2 regions of the Paenibacillus woosongensis genome follow, and region 1 is predicted to be linked to the other one. Evidence: riboswitches for the same ligand, from Rfam matches in the RefSeq annotation. Region 1 holds a riboswitch; the other holds the start of a gene.
What was found. Region 1 has a riboswitch for cyclic di-GMP ahead of QNH46_RS00270 (methyl-accepting chemotaxis protein). Riboswitches for the same ligand answer to the same signal wherever they lie in the genome.

Region 1 (6,274 bases):
GGACGGGAAATTCTATCAAACTTACAAGTTTATGACGGAAATGATGACTGCCGTGGAGGAGAAGCCGGACTTAAGCAAACGGGATTTGCCGGCGAACTGGAGTAAACTATGCTCCAAGACGGAGCGAGTACTGGAGCTCATGAAGCGGGAATACGATCTGTATCAACATGATATGCAGTGGAAACGGCAAATATACGACAGCCGGCAGCTCGTAGCGGAGCAATTATCGGGCGTCTCCCAAGTGATGGAGGACTTGGCCAAGGAGATTAAACGGGAGGGACAAGCGATGTACCGGCAGGAGGAGCAAATCCGTGAGGCTTTGGAGAAGCTCGGGCTGTCCATTTATAGCATCGATATCATCAATCTCGACCAGGGGAATGTGGAGATCGAAATCGTGCATGCCTATACCCGTGGGTTCGACGAGTGCCGCAAGATTATCGCTCCGCTGTTATCTGATATATTGGGCGAGCATATTGCAGTGACCGGAGAAACGGAATACAGGGCCAAGGAGGGACTGGCGACGGTAACGTTCGGGTCGGCGAAAACATATGAAATCGTCACCGGCGTAGCGGGAACGGCCAAAGGCGGTGACCTGCTGTCCGGGGACAGCTTCAGCGCCATGGAGCTGGGCAATGGCACCTTTGCGGTGGCCATCAGCGACGGCATGGGCAATGGGGAAAGGGCAAGGCAGGAGAGCAGCACGGCTCTCAATATTTTGGAACAGCTTCTGCAATCCGGCATGGATGAGACCATTGCCATTAAGTCCGTGAATTCGATACTTATGCTGCGTTCCCCGGACGAAGTATATGCCACAGTGGATATGGCGCTGATCGATGAATATACGGCCAAGACGACATTTATGAAGATTGGCTCTTCGCCTAGCTTTATCAAACGGGGCAATGAGGTAATTCCCGTATCGGCAAGCAATTTACCCATTGGGATTATTCAAGAGATCGACATCGACCTGGTAACGGTCCAGCTTCATCCCGGAGATACGCTTATTATGATGACGGACGGCATTTATGACGCGCCGGGTTACGCGGTTAACAAGGAACTATGGATGAAGCGGCTTATTTTGGAGATGAAGACGGAGGACCCGCAGGAAATGGCGGATCATTTGCTCGAGTCCGTCATTCGCTACCAGAAAAATGTAATTCATGACGACATGACCGTCGTTGTAGCCCAAATAGAGCATTTACGCCCGCAGTGGTCAACACTGCATATTCCAGGCATTAGCCGGCTAGAGCGGCCTCGGACAGTAAGCTGAAAAGGAGAATGCATTTCAGAGAATGGTATAAATATGAACTTTTCGTGAGAAAAGGTAGGGGGTCTAAAGAACTAGTTTTGTAAAAAATGCGTAAAAAATGCTATTTTCGATGGAAAAGTATTGAATTATATAGTAATATCGACCTTATTATTGGGTATATTCCATCTAAAGGACTTAATCTCATATTCTTATTTTTTCGGCAAAGCTATCGAAAGGTAGTGACGCAAAGCTATAGGGACTTACTCTCCAATCGGAGAAATGTCAGCCAGCTGCAATAAGAAAAGCCAGAATTGGCCCTCTGCAGGAGCTCTCATGCTCCTTGTCAGCGAGGGCAGCTTTTCATGCAGGTGTCTGCGGTAAATGAGTGAACTATGGTTGCTTTTACGCTGTAGTTCACTTTTTGCTTTAAAGCAAGGAAATAGGACATCTAATCGATCTATCCAGAGAGAAGGAGAAGGAGAATTGCCATGAAGCTACCAAGTTTTTTAAGAAAGTTAACACAATTGAGCATTGTTTCCAAAAACGTGCTGCTGACGAGTCTATCGATCATATTGACGGGAGTCATATTAATCGCCTCCAGTTTCTACATTCAAGGCGGAGTTCTGACGGACCAGTTAAGAAACGATTCCCTTAAAGTTATGGAAGCCTGGAGCAAAAAGGTAACCGCCGACGAGGTGGCCGAAGCCATGGGCAATACAGACCCCAAATCGCCTGTTCAAGAGAAGCTGACGCTCCTGTTCGATGAACTGTCGGCCACCCATCCGAATGTCGCTCAAGGATATATATTCGGTTCCGAACTGGTGGATGGCAATAAGACGCTAATGATTGCTTTCCCTAGTTTCATCCTCGATATGTTTGCGGAGGAAGGCCTTCATTTGGGGGATTTGCTGGAACAGCCGGATTTTCATGTGCAGGGCGTCCGCGAGATGATGCAAACGAAGACAATCACTTATACGAAGCCGTATAAAGACGATTATGGAACATGGCTGACGGTGCTGTTTCCGTTCCAGGACGGACAAGGAAATGTCATTGCTTACATGGGAATGGACATCGATGCAAGCTTGATTATGCAAGGACAGCAGAGTTTGCTTAAATACGCGTCGATAGCTCTTGGAGCAACCCTGCTGGTTATCCTTACTCTGCAATATGTCCTGATGAGAAGAACCTTTGCCCCGGTGAAGGATTTGATGGCCGCGCTGGACAAGCTGAGCCAAGGGGACTTCAGCGTCCAGCTGAAGACGAGTCAGGACGAGCTTGGCCAGATCAATGCTAAATTCAATTCCACGGTAAGCAACATCAACCGTCTGGTAGCGACGATTAAGGATGTGTCGATCCAATCCGCAGAGCAATCCAAGGTGTTGTTCTCTACCGTGGAAGATAATCATGAGAGTTCACTTACGATTACGAATAATATCGAAGAAATCTCCGAGAAGGTATCCCTCCAAAGCAAATCGATTACGGAGAGCGCCACTTCTCTGGAGGATATCGCCTCTGGAGCGAATGTGATTGCCGGTAATACCTCCGCTGTATCGGAAGCGGCGATGCAGATGAAGGAGCAATCCGAGCAAGGCGGCGATAAAGTAGAGAAGGTCATGACGCAAATGGGCTCCATACATAAATCGGTCAAAAATTCGGTCGATTCCATTGAGCAGCTGCATAAGCGCTCAGGCGAAATTGAGGAAATTGTCCAGGTCATGACGCAGATTGCCACGCAGACGCAGCTCCTATCCCTCAATGCCAGCATTGAGGCTGCCCGGGCAGGGGAAGAAGGCCGCGGCTTCGCCGTGGTTGCTAACCAAGTCAAGAAGCTGGCCGAGGAGTCCGCGAAATCAGCGGAACAGATTGCTGAGCTTGTCCGGCATATTCAGCAAGAGACCCTTCAGGCCGTCCAGGCAATCAACGAGGGTGAGCATAATGTTGCGGTCGGCATCGGCATTGTCCAAGAAACGGGAGAGCTGTTCGGCTCGATACTATCGGCTACCGATGCGGTAACCAGTCAAATTCAGGAGGTATCCGCGGCTACCGAGGAAATGGTGGCGGAGACGGAACAAATCACGGCGGCCATCAAGCAGCTTGCTGAACTGGCTGAGCGTAATGCGGCCGTGTCCGAGGAGATCAAAGCGGGGGCGATGGAGCAGCGGAATTCCTCCAATAAAATTGTCAATGCCGCTGAACAACTGAATCAGATTTCCGATAAGCTGGAGGAGCTCGTCGCCGGTTTGAAATTATAAGCACGGCGTTGTTCCAGGCATAACGGGCCAGGCTCACTGGTTGTTAAATAGAGAGATCGCTTGAAGGAGTAGATACGATGAATACCATACTGGTAACGCAACAGAGCAGACAGTATTGGCTGGATGAACTGAAGCCTCCGTTGTCCGGTTTGGATATGTACACCGACTTTCCTAAACACGGACAGATCAGAGAGCTGCGCGAAACGACTTATGCACTGGATTTAAATATGAAACAGCTGAACGCTGTGCTAAGGGGTACGGATGAGCTGCGGGCATGGATGATCGCCTGCTATTGCGTGTTCCTGCATAGAATGACGGGTGAGCAGGAGTTGATCTTCGGCGTTCGATGCAGCCGGGGTCATCTGCTGCCAGTAAGGATAGTACTCGAGAGCCACAGTCAATTTTGCGACCTGTATAAGCAAATTGCGGACAGGCTTGTTCAGGCTGAGGCGGCCAGTATGCCGTTAGAGGAAATTGAGGGCATTACTGGCCCCATTCCCGAGCTGGAGGCGGTTTATGGCCGGAATGAAAGCAGCAGACCAGGTCTGCTTCACTGGGATGTGAGGGTTGAACAAGGTCAACCGCTGATTCATATTGCTTATCCTGGCAATTTATTTAAGGAATCGACCATTCGGAGATATGGCGCGCTATTTCAACAAATCGCGGATGCTGTGCTGGCGGATGAACACGTCGTGATCGGCAGGATACCTTTGTTGACGGAGGAAGACGTCGAGGCGTATGCCCGGCTGAATGACACCGCAAAGGCGCTGCCAGAGGCGGCCAGCATTCCGGCGCTGCTGGATTTGTCTCTGAAGCGGTTCTCTGATCGGATCGCCCTGTCGTCCGGCCAGCGGGAAATAAGCTATGCGGAGCTTGATATAGAATCGGACCGGGTGGCGCAAATGCTGCTAAGCTCCGGGCTCGTTCCGGGCGATTTCGTGGCAATCTTTATGGAGCGGAGCCTGGAGGCAGTCATCAGCATGCTCGGTGTACTGAAAGCCGGCGGGGCCTACGTTCCGCTCGATCCCGAGCATCCCGACGACCGAAACATGTATATTGTTCAGGATACCCGCTCGGCTATTGTCCTGACGAAGAAGCAGTATGCATCTAGAGTGGCCTCCCTGCTGGAAGAGCAAGAGAGGCGGCCTGATCGGGAGCAGAGCCGGCCAGCATATCAGGTTTTTTGCCTGGATGGCAATCTCAGCGATTACCCTGCCAAGCCAGCAAGGGTTGCTGTTGGAGCAGATGATATCGCCTACGTGATTTATACTTCAGGCACAACGGGCAGACCAAAGGGAGTGTTGATTCCGCATATCGGCGTTATCAACTTAGCTGCTGCTACGGTGGAGCAGTTGGGGCTCCATGAACGGGACGTTATTTTGCAGTATTCAACCTTTAGCTTCGATGCTTCGGTCTACGATATATTCAGCGCTTTGCATGCGGGGGCCCGGCTGCATTTATTATCGGGGGACGAGCGGTATTCGGTAGAAGCGTTCACGGCGGCGATCGAGTACACAGGGGCAACGCGTTTCGGCATATTGCCTACGGTTTTTTTTAATCAGTTATCCACCTATTTAAATGAGGAAGAGGCCGATAAATACAAGTCTATCCGCAGCCTCGTCATCGGCGGGGAGGCTCTTGCGGGAGCGGCCGTACGGGCATTCCAGAAGAAGCTGAAGCATCGTCCGCTGATCGTTAACGCCTACGGGCCAACGGAAGCAACCGTAGTCACAACCGTCAACCCTTTCGAGGAGGTAGTGCCGGATTATGTTTCTACGATAGGCATTGGCCGCCCTATTGCGAATTATGAAATATTAATCGTGGATGAGCATAATCAGCTTTGCCCTCAGAATGTAGCGGGAGAGCTGCTGATCAGTTCCGTGGGATTGGCTCGTGGTTATTTGAACCAGCAGGACAAGACGAATGAAGCGTTTATCCTCGACCCCGTTCATCCGGAATCCGGCAAAAGATACTACCGCTCAGGCGACCTGGTTCGCCTGCAGAATGATGTTATCGAGTATATGGGACGCAAAGACCTCCAGGTGAAGATTCGGGGATATCGGATAGAAATCGGAGAAATCGAGGATAATTTGGCGAAATATGAAGGCATCAGGGATGTGGCGGTTATCGCCAAGGACGGTACGGACGGCTCCAAAATGCTGGTTGCCTTCTATACCTCACGGGACGGAGGCGGGCTAAGCCGGAATGAGCTGCAGTCGTTTTTGAAAAGCAAGCTGCCAGCATACATGGTTCCAAGCCATTTCGTTCCGATCGATGCAATGCCCGTGTCGCCTACTGGTAAAATCGACCGCAAGCAGCTGGCGTTCTTTGAATACGATATGCAAGATGAAGAAGAGACGGATTATATCCCTCCAGAAAATGAGCTGCAGCTAGAGATTTCGGCTGCCTGGGAAAAGGTGCTTGGCCGGACCCGGATCGGCATACACGAGGACTTCTTCGAGGCGGGGGGGCATTCTCTGAAAATACTGGAAGCCCTCGTGCTGTTAAAACCGAAATACCCCGGGCTGAGAATTGGCGATTTCTTTGCTAATCCGACGATCGCGATGCTGGCTGAACGAATAGCGTCCCTTGCGGTTGACCAGGGCACAGGCATATCGGTCGGAGTGGAAGGCTCCGAGCTTGTCGACTTGGCGGAGCATCCTGTGCAATTTGGCGGGAAGGGTATTGCGGAGGCTTCGTACAGCCAGCAGCATATTCTGCTGACGGGGGCTACCGGATATCTCGGCTCCAGGCTTCTGCATGAGCTGCTCGAGCG
Region 2 (6,274 bases), 2.6 Mb from region 1:
GACATTGCGGCCATTAAGTATTTTTACTTCGATTCATTCCAAGTATAACAATTTAACGAACACGGAAAAGAAAGTAGCCGACTATGTGCTGGAGAATGCTGCAAGCGTGGTTTACATGTCGATCACGGATTTAGCGGATGCCTGTAATGTTGGGGAATCCAGCATATTTCGCTTCTGTAAATCACTAAGCTATAAGGGGTATCAGGAATTCAAAATCGCCCTGGCTCACAGCATTACCGTGGACAATGAAATTCCGCAGCTGACCGACCAGGTGCTTATGGATGATACGATTGACCAGGTCGCATCGAAGGTGCTGTCTTCCAATATCAGCGCTTTGAATGAGACTTTTAATCTACTGAATATCGAGAAGATCGATCAGGCCATCGATTATTTGATCGAAGCCGACCGGATATTGTTCTTTGGCGTGGGCTCGTCACTGATCACGGCCATGGAGGCCAAAGTCAAGTTCATGCGGATCACAAATAAGGCGGAGTGCACTTTTGATTCACATCTGCAGATGATGTCGGCGGCTCTCATGTCCGAGCGGGATGTAGCTGTGATCATTTCGTATTCAGGTTCAACCAAGGACAATATTGAAGTGGCCAAGAAGGCAAAGGAGCGCGGCGCAACGGTAATATCGATTACACGGTTCGTCAAGTCACCGCTAACTTCGTATTCGGACCTTACGCTGCTGTGCGGAGCCAATGAAGGTCCGCTGCAGGGAGGATCCTTATCGGCGAAAATTTCCCAGCTCTATTTGCTGGACGTGCTATATACCGAATATTTCAAGAGATCGAAGGAACAATCGGTTGCCAACAAGGAGAATACCGCAGCGGCAGTCAGCGAGAAGCTACTATAGTCAAAGCTCATTTATCATTAATTATGGGGAGATGCGGATATGATTTTAGGCTCACTGGCAACCTGGAAGGAAGACCAAAAATTTGAGCATCAAGCAATTGCAGAGGCGGTTGAAGCGATCCAAAGCATCATTCGCGATCTGCCGTCTCCTGGGCGGGTCGAGATTCGGGGCAATGAAATGTATGCTTCGGTTATGGAACTGGAAGCAAAGTCGTTTGCAGAGCAGGCAGCGGAGAAGCATGAAGCCTATATCGATGTGCATTATCTGATCGAAGGCGAGGAGATTATCGGATGGTCGCCTGCAGTCGAGGGAGAACAACCTGTGCAGGCGTATGATGAGGAAGGGGACTATGCGCTGTATCAGCCTTCAGATGAAGAAGTGAAATTAGCGATGAAGCCTGGAATGTTCGCCGTATTTTTTCCGCATGATATTCATAGACCAGGCATGGCTGAGCAGCCGGCGGCCATTCGCAAGCTTGTGGTTAAGATTCATGTCAATATGTTCAAATCGTGAATCATGTAAGCAAAAGCAAAAGTTCTGCATTAAGGACTTTTGCTTTTTCATTTTGTCTGATACTTACTGAATCTCGGCGGATAGTTCTTCAGTAGAACATAAATATGAACAGGCGTATAGGAATGACATGTTATTGGGTCTTAAAGCCTATTTTAATAGATTTATTCACCCATATTGGTGCGAACGACTATTGTCAAATAAGTACTTGTGAACTATAATCGAGAAGTAGTATTTAGTCGAATAAAGTTGAAAATTGTATTAAATTGTCGAACAGTGTATTGTTCGAAGCTTTGAAGTGACCACTGAATAGAAGGGCAAACTTGCCGAAAGGCAAGGACGCAAAGCTACAGGGGCTACTTTGTCACCGAATCAATGACATTATGCCAGCCAGTTGCCGAAATCGAGGGAATCCTCCGTTATTTAGGGAGGTTTTTTGTCTTAGGAAGGGGGGATGAAATGAGCCAGACGAGTGAACAATACGTTGTTTTTGCCATCAACGGCAATGATTACGGGATTCCTGTCCTAGAAGTATCAGAAATTATCCGGATGCAAACGGTGAATTGGATTCCGAATTCGCGCCGGGAATTTCTAGGCATGATCCAGCTGAGAGAAAAACTGATCCCCATAATAAGTCTCCATACCATATTTTCAGAGGCAGAAAAGGAGTTGGATTCGAAAACCCGCATCATTATTATACATACCGAGGAAGCAAACCAGAATATCGGCATTGTCGTTGACGAAGTAAAAAAGGTCATGTTCCTCCCTAAAGAAGGAATCAACTTCCCGCCGCATATGGCGCAGCAGGCTTGGCTAAAAGGGATGTTTCAGCAGCAGGATTCCCTAATTGTGCTGCTTGACATACAAACTCTGCTTACGGATGTTAACGGCGGTTATTCGTATATTTAATATTCATCATCACAGCAAAATTAACTGTAAAATATCGAATGAGGTGGCCCTAATGAAGTGGTTTTATAATCTAAAGACGTCAGTCAAGCTGATCAGTTCTTTTATTGTTTTAGCGATCATCGTTACCTTTGTAGGCTTCTATGGCTTAAACAACATGGATAAGCTGAATAATAGTATAAATGAGATGTATGACAATCGCTTATTGCCGATTACGAACGTAATGAATGCCCAAATCACCTACCAGCAAATGAGAGCGGATTTGCTGAACTTGCATATGAGCGAGTCGCAGCAAGATAAAGATAAGTATTTGGTCAAATTGGATGGATTTAAAAAAGATATTGATGACCGGATTGTGGAATATGGAACAAGAAGCTTTAACACAATAGAGCATGAAGAGCTGTACAAAAACGTTCAGCTCTCATGGCAAAACTTTCAGCGCGCTTACGATGAAGCGGTTCAATTAACAATGGAAGGTAAAAATGAGCAATTTCTTGACTACCTTCACGGAGATTACGAGGATATCCGTGAAGACTTCAACAATTATTTAACAAGTCTTGCGACGTTAAACGTAAATAGAGCAGAGCAATCTAGCATTGATACGGATGTGCTTTATGCTTCGTCACGGACGGTTACGCTTGTCATTATTATTATCGCCATGCTGCTCAGTATTGCTTTCGGTTATTTGATATCCCAAGTGATCGCCCGTCCGTTAAATCGTGTTGTCGGGCTGGTGGAAAAAGTCGCTCATGGCGACTTAACAGAGACGGAAAATATCGATACGAAGGATGAGGTTGGGCAAGTGGCCGCATCGATCAATAATATGGTGCTTAGCCTTCGCGAAACCGTAAGCAGCATTCTAGGCTTGGCGGAGAACGTCTCCGCCGCCGCAGAGCAAATTTCCGCAAGTACGGAGGAAATTGCCAGCAGCAGCACGAGTCAAGCGAACGATGCTCAAGTGATGAATGAGCTTTTCCGTGAGTTGTCCCTCGCGATTACTTCCGTAGCCCACAGTGCAGAGGAGGCATCGGAGTTGTCGAATCAAACGTTGAGGATTGCCCAGAACGGTGGCGAGGTGGTTCGTTCGTCGATCTCGGGAATGAACCAGGTCAATGAGCAGATGGCTTTGCTCGAGGAGGATTCTAACCGAATCGGGGAAATTATTGAGGTGATCGACGACATTGCCGATCAAACGAATTTGCTCGCGCTGAATGCGGCGATTGAAGCGGCCCGTGCGGGAGACCAAGGACGAGGATTTGCGGTCGTTGCGGACGAAGTCCGGAAGCTGGCCGAGCGAAGCAGCGAAGCAACCAAACAGATTACTGCGATTATTAAAGGCATGCAGCAAAATACGAAGCATAGCGTCCGCGCGGTCGAAGAGGGCGTGAGATCCACACAGCAGACAGGCGAAGCTTTTGAGCATATTATGGCCATGGTCAATGATTCGGCACAGAAAGTCGCCGAGATTGCAGCCGCCAGCGAGGAGCAGGCTGCACAATCCTCGGATGTGCTCTCCTCGATTGAGAGTATTTCCGCCGCTACGGAAGAATCGGCCGCGAGCAGTGAAGAAACAGCTTCTACGGCACAATCCCTGGCCGAACTGGCTGAGGAACTGAATCAGTCAGTAGCTATTTTCAAGGTCAGGTAAACAAAAAGTAGGAACCTCTCGCCGATTCAGGGGTTCCTACTTTTTTCTAGTCACACCAGAATATTTCTTGATAACATGTACTGGGCGGCGGCTTCAACATTCTAGGGCTGGACTTTCCGACGTTGCTGTCGTATATCATACTATGGATGGTCACAGTATATCCCCCTCATCGTAGGTACGGAAATCGCTTTTGGCGAACCGATCTTCAACATCGGGGACAATCGGCAAAATCAACAACGCGCGTTCTCCGGCATAATTTTGCTGCACTTTCACAAGCTGCAAGAGAACAAATAAATCATAATATCGTGCGGCAGCGACCTATCTAAAATCATTGTTTAAAACCACTTGTAAATATGATAGAATGCAACGGATTAGCCTACATCAGTTGAAATGGGAGACTCGTAAATGAAAAGAATGAAACTGTCGCTGCGGTATTTGATTGTTTGTGTGGCTCTATTATCTTTCAGTTTAACGCTGATAAGCAGCTTGCTGAGCGGATACGACACCAACAAGCAGACGCTGATTGCCAACACGCTGGAGACGAACCGGATGTATGCGGAGAAGCTGGCGCAAGCGACGGATGGCTTCCTTTATACGACATTGCAGACTTTGAGCGTTAGCGCGGCGGAAATCTCGACGGTCATGGATGACGAGGCGTCTCTTCTGAAGGAAGCGAATCGTTTGAAAATGCAAACGAATATTTTCAATTCCGTGGCGATTACTGATCCCAGCGGGAAAATATTGGCTACATATCCGCATTCGCTTGATCTTAAAGGTAGAATATTGACTTCACCTGCCAGCAAGGAAGCGCTTGAAGAGAGAAGGCCGCTCATTTCGAAACCCTACACGGGGATTACGGGACGACTGATTATTTTTATCTCATATCCAATTTTCGATGAGCAGTATAATTATTCGGGTCTGGTTGGCGGGACGCTTTATTTGAAGGAAATGAACATTCTCAATGAAATTCTGGGAGAGCATTTCTACAAAGACGGCTCGTATGTTTACGTAGTAGATCAGGACGGACGTATCATATATCATCAGGATCAAAGCCGCGTTAATGAAGTCGTGGACGAGAATCCGGTCGTTCGGAAGCTGATGAATGGGGAGCGGGGGGCCGAGCGGGTCATTGACACGAAGAAGAAGGACATGCTGGCAGGATACAGTTATATTCCTACGGCCGACTGGGGCGTGGTATCGCAGCGGGATACGGAGGTAACACTGGCTCCTGCGAAGGAAATGCTGAAGAAGATGATCGTTACCTCCTTTCCGTTCTTGTTCGTATCGCTCATATTCATCATCTGGCTGTCCAATAAAATCGCGCAGCCGCTGCATAAGCTGGCTTATTATACAGAGAATAGCACGGAGAAAAACCAGGAGAAGCATATCGCGAAAATTCCTGCTTGGTACTACGAGGTCATTCAGTTAAAGAAGGCGCTTGTTCACAGCCTCGCGATTCTTCATAATCGCATCAATTATTCCATTCATCAATCGAGGACTGATTCACTGACCAGATTGACGAATCGCCGCGGAATGGAGGAGCATATGAAGAAGTGGCTGGAGGAAGAGAAGCCATTCTCGCTGATCCTGCTGGATATCGATCATTTCAAACGGGTTAACGATACTTACGGCCATGCGGCAGGAGACCATGTGCTGCAATTTCTGGCCATACAGATGACGGAAACGGCAGGGCCGAATTCTATTTGCTGCCGCTATGGCGGAGAAGAGTTCGTCATCCTGCTGCCAGACACGGCGCAGCAGGACGCAGTCAAAGTCGCGGAGAGACTGAGATCGAAGATGGAAAGAACGGTGAGTCCATGCGGAGAAATCGTAACGGTCTCCGCGGGAGTGGCTGCATATCCCGAGCATGCCTCCGGTCTCGATGGGCTTGTGGCTAAGGCGGATGCTTCCCTGTATGAAGCGAAGAGGCGCGGACGAAATCAGATCGTCGCTTTCGAACCACACGATGTCATACAGACTTAGCCTTAGCATTTATACATTGAACCATTTTTGATCTATGGTATCAGCCACTTAAATATTACGCCGACAGCCGACCAGGATGACTGGTCGGTTTATTGCAAAGATGCAATATTCATCACAGTAAAGGAGGCGTGAAGGATGACCCTTCAGCAGTTGAAATACGTGATTGAGGTGGCTACCCGCGGGTCGATGAACGAAGCCGCGAAGCGCTTGTTCATTTCGCAGCCCAGCCTGTCCAATGCGATCAAGGATTTGGAGGAGGAGCTGCAGATTACGATTTTTGAACGGACGAATAAGGGCATTGTACTCACGAAGGACGGTGCGGAATTCCTGAGCTATGCCCGTCAGGTCGTCGAGCAAGCGGCGCTGCT

Region 2: another riboswitch for cyclic di-GMP. It lies ahead of QNH46_RS12065 (chemotaxis protein CheW); the one in region 1 lies ahead of QNH46_RS00270 (methyl-accepting chemotaxis protein).

The regions. Positions count from the first base shown of each region.
Region 1 covers NZ_CP126084.1:55,194-61,467, forward strand. Annotated here, with positions in the region: gene spoIIE (stage II sporulation protein E) at 1-1,267, shown strand, start outside; cyclic di-GMP riboswitch class I at 1,456-1,544, shown strand; gene QNH46_RS00270 (methyl-accepting chemotaxis protein) at 1,735-3,498, shown strand; gene QNH46_RS00275 (non-ribosomal peptide synthetase family protein) at 3,576-6,274, shown strand, end outside.
Region 2 covers NZ_CP126084.1:2,636,425-2,642,698, forward strand. Annotated here, with positions in the region: gene QNH46_RS12055 (MurR/RpiR family transcriptional regulator) at 5-859, shown strand; gene QNH46_RS12060 (NanQ anomerase/TabA/YiaL family protein) at 899-1,372, shown strand; cyclic di-GMP riboswitch class I at 1,676-1,771, shown strand; gene QNH46_RS12065 (chemotaxis protein CheW) at 1,829-2,278, shown strand; gene QNH46_RS12070 (methyl-accepting chemotaxis protein) at 2,331-3,923, shown strand; gene QNH46_RS12075 (hypothetical protein) at 4,074-4,205, opposite strand; gene QNH46_RS12080 (sensor domain-containing diguanylate cyclase) at 4,329-5,906, shown strand; gene QNH46_RS12085 (LysR family transcriptional regulator) at 6,042-6,274, shown strand, end outside.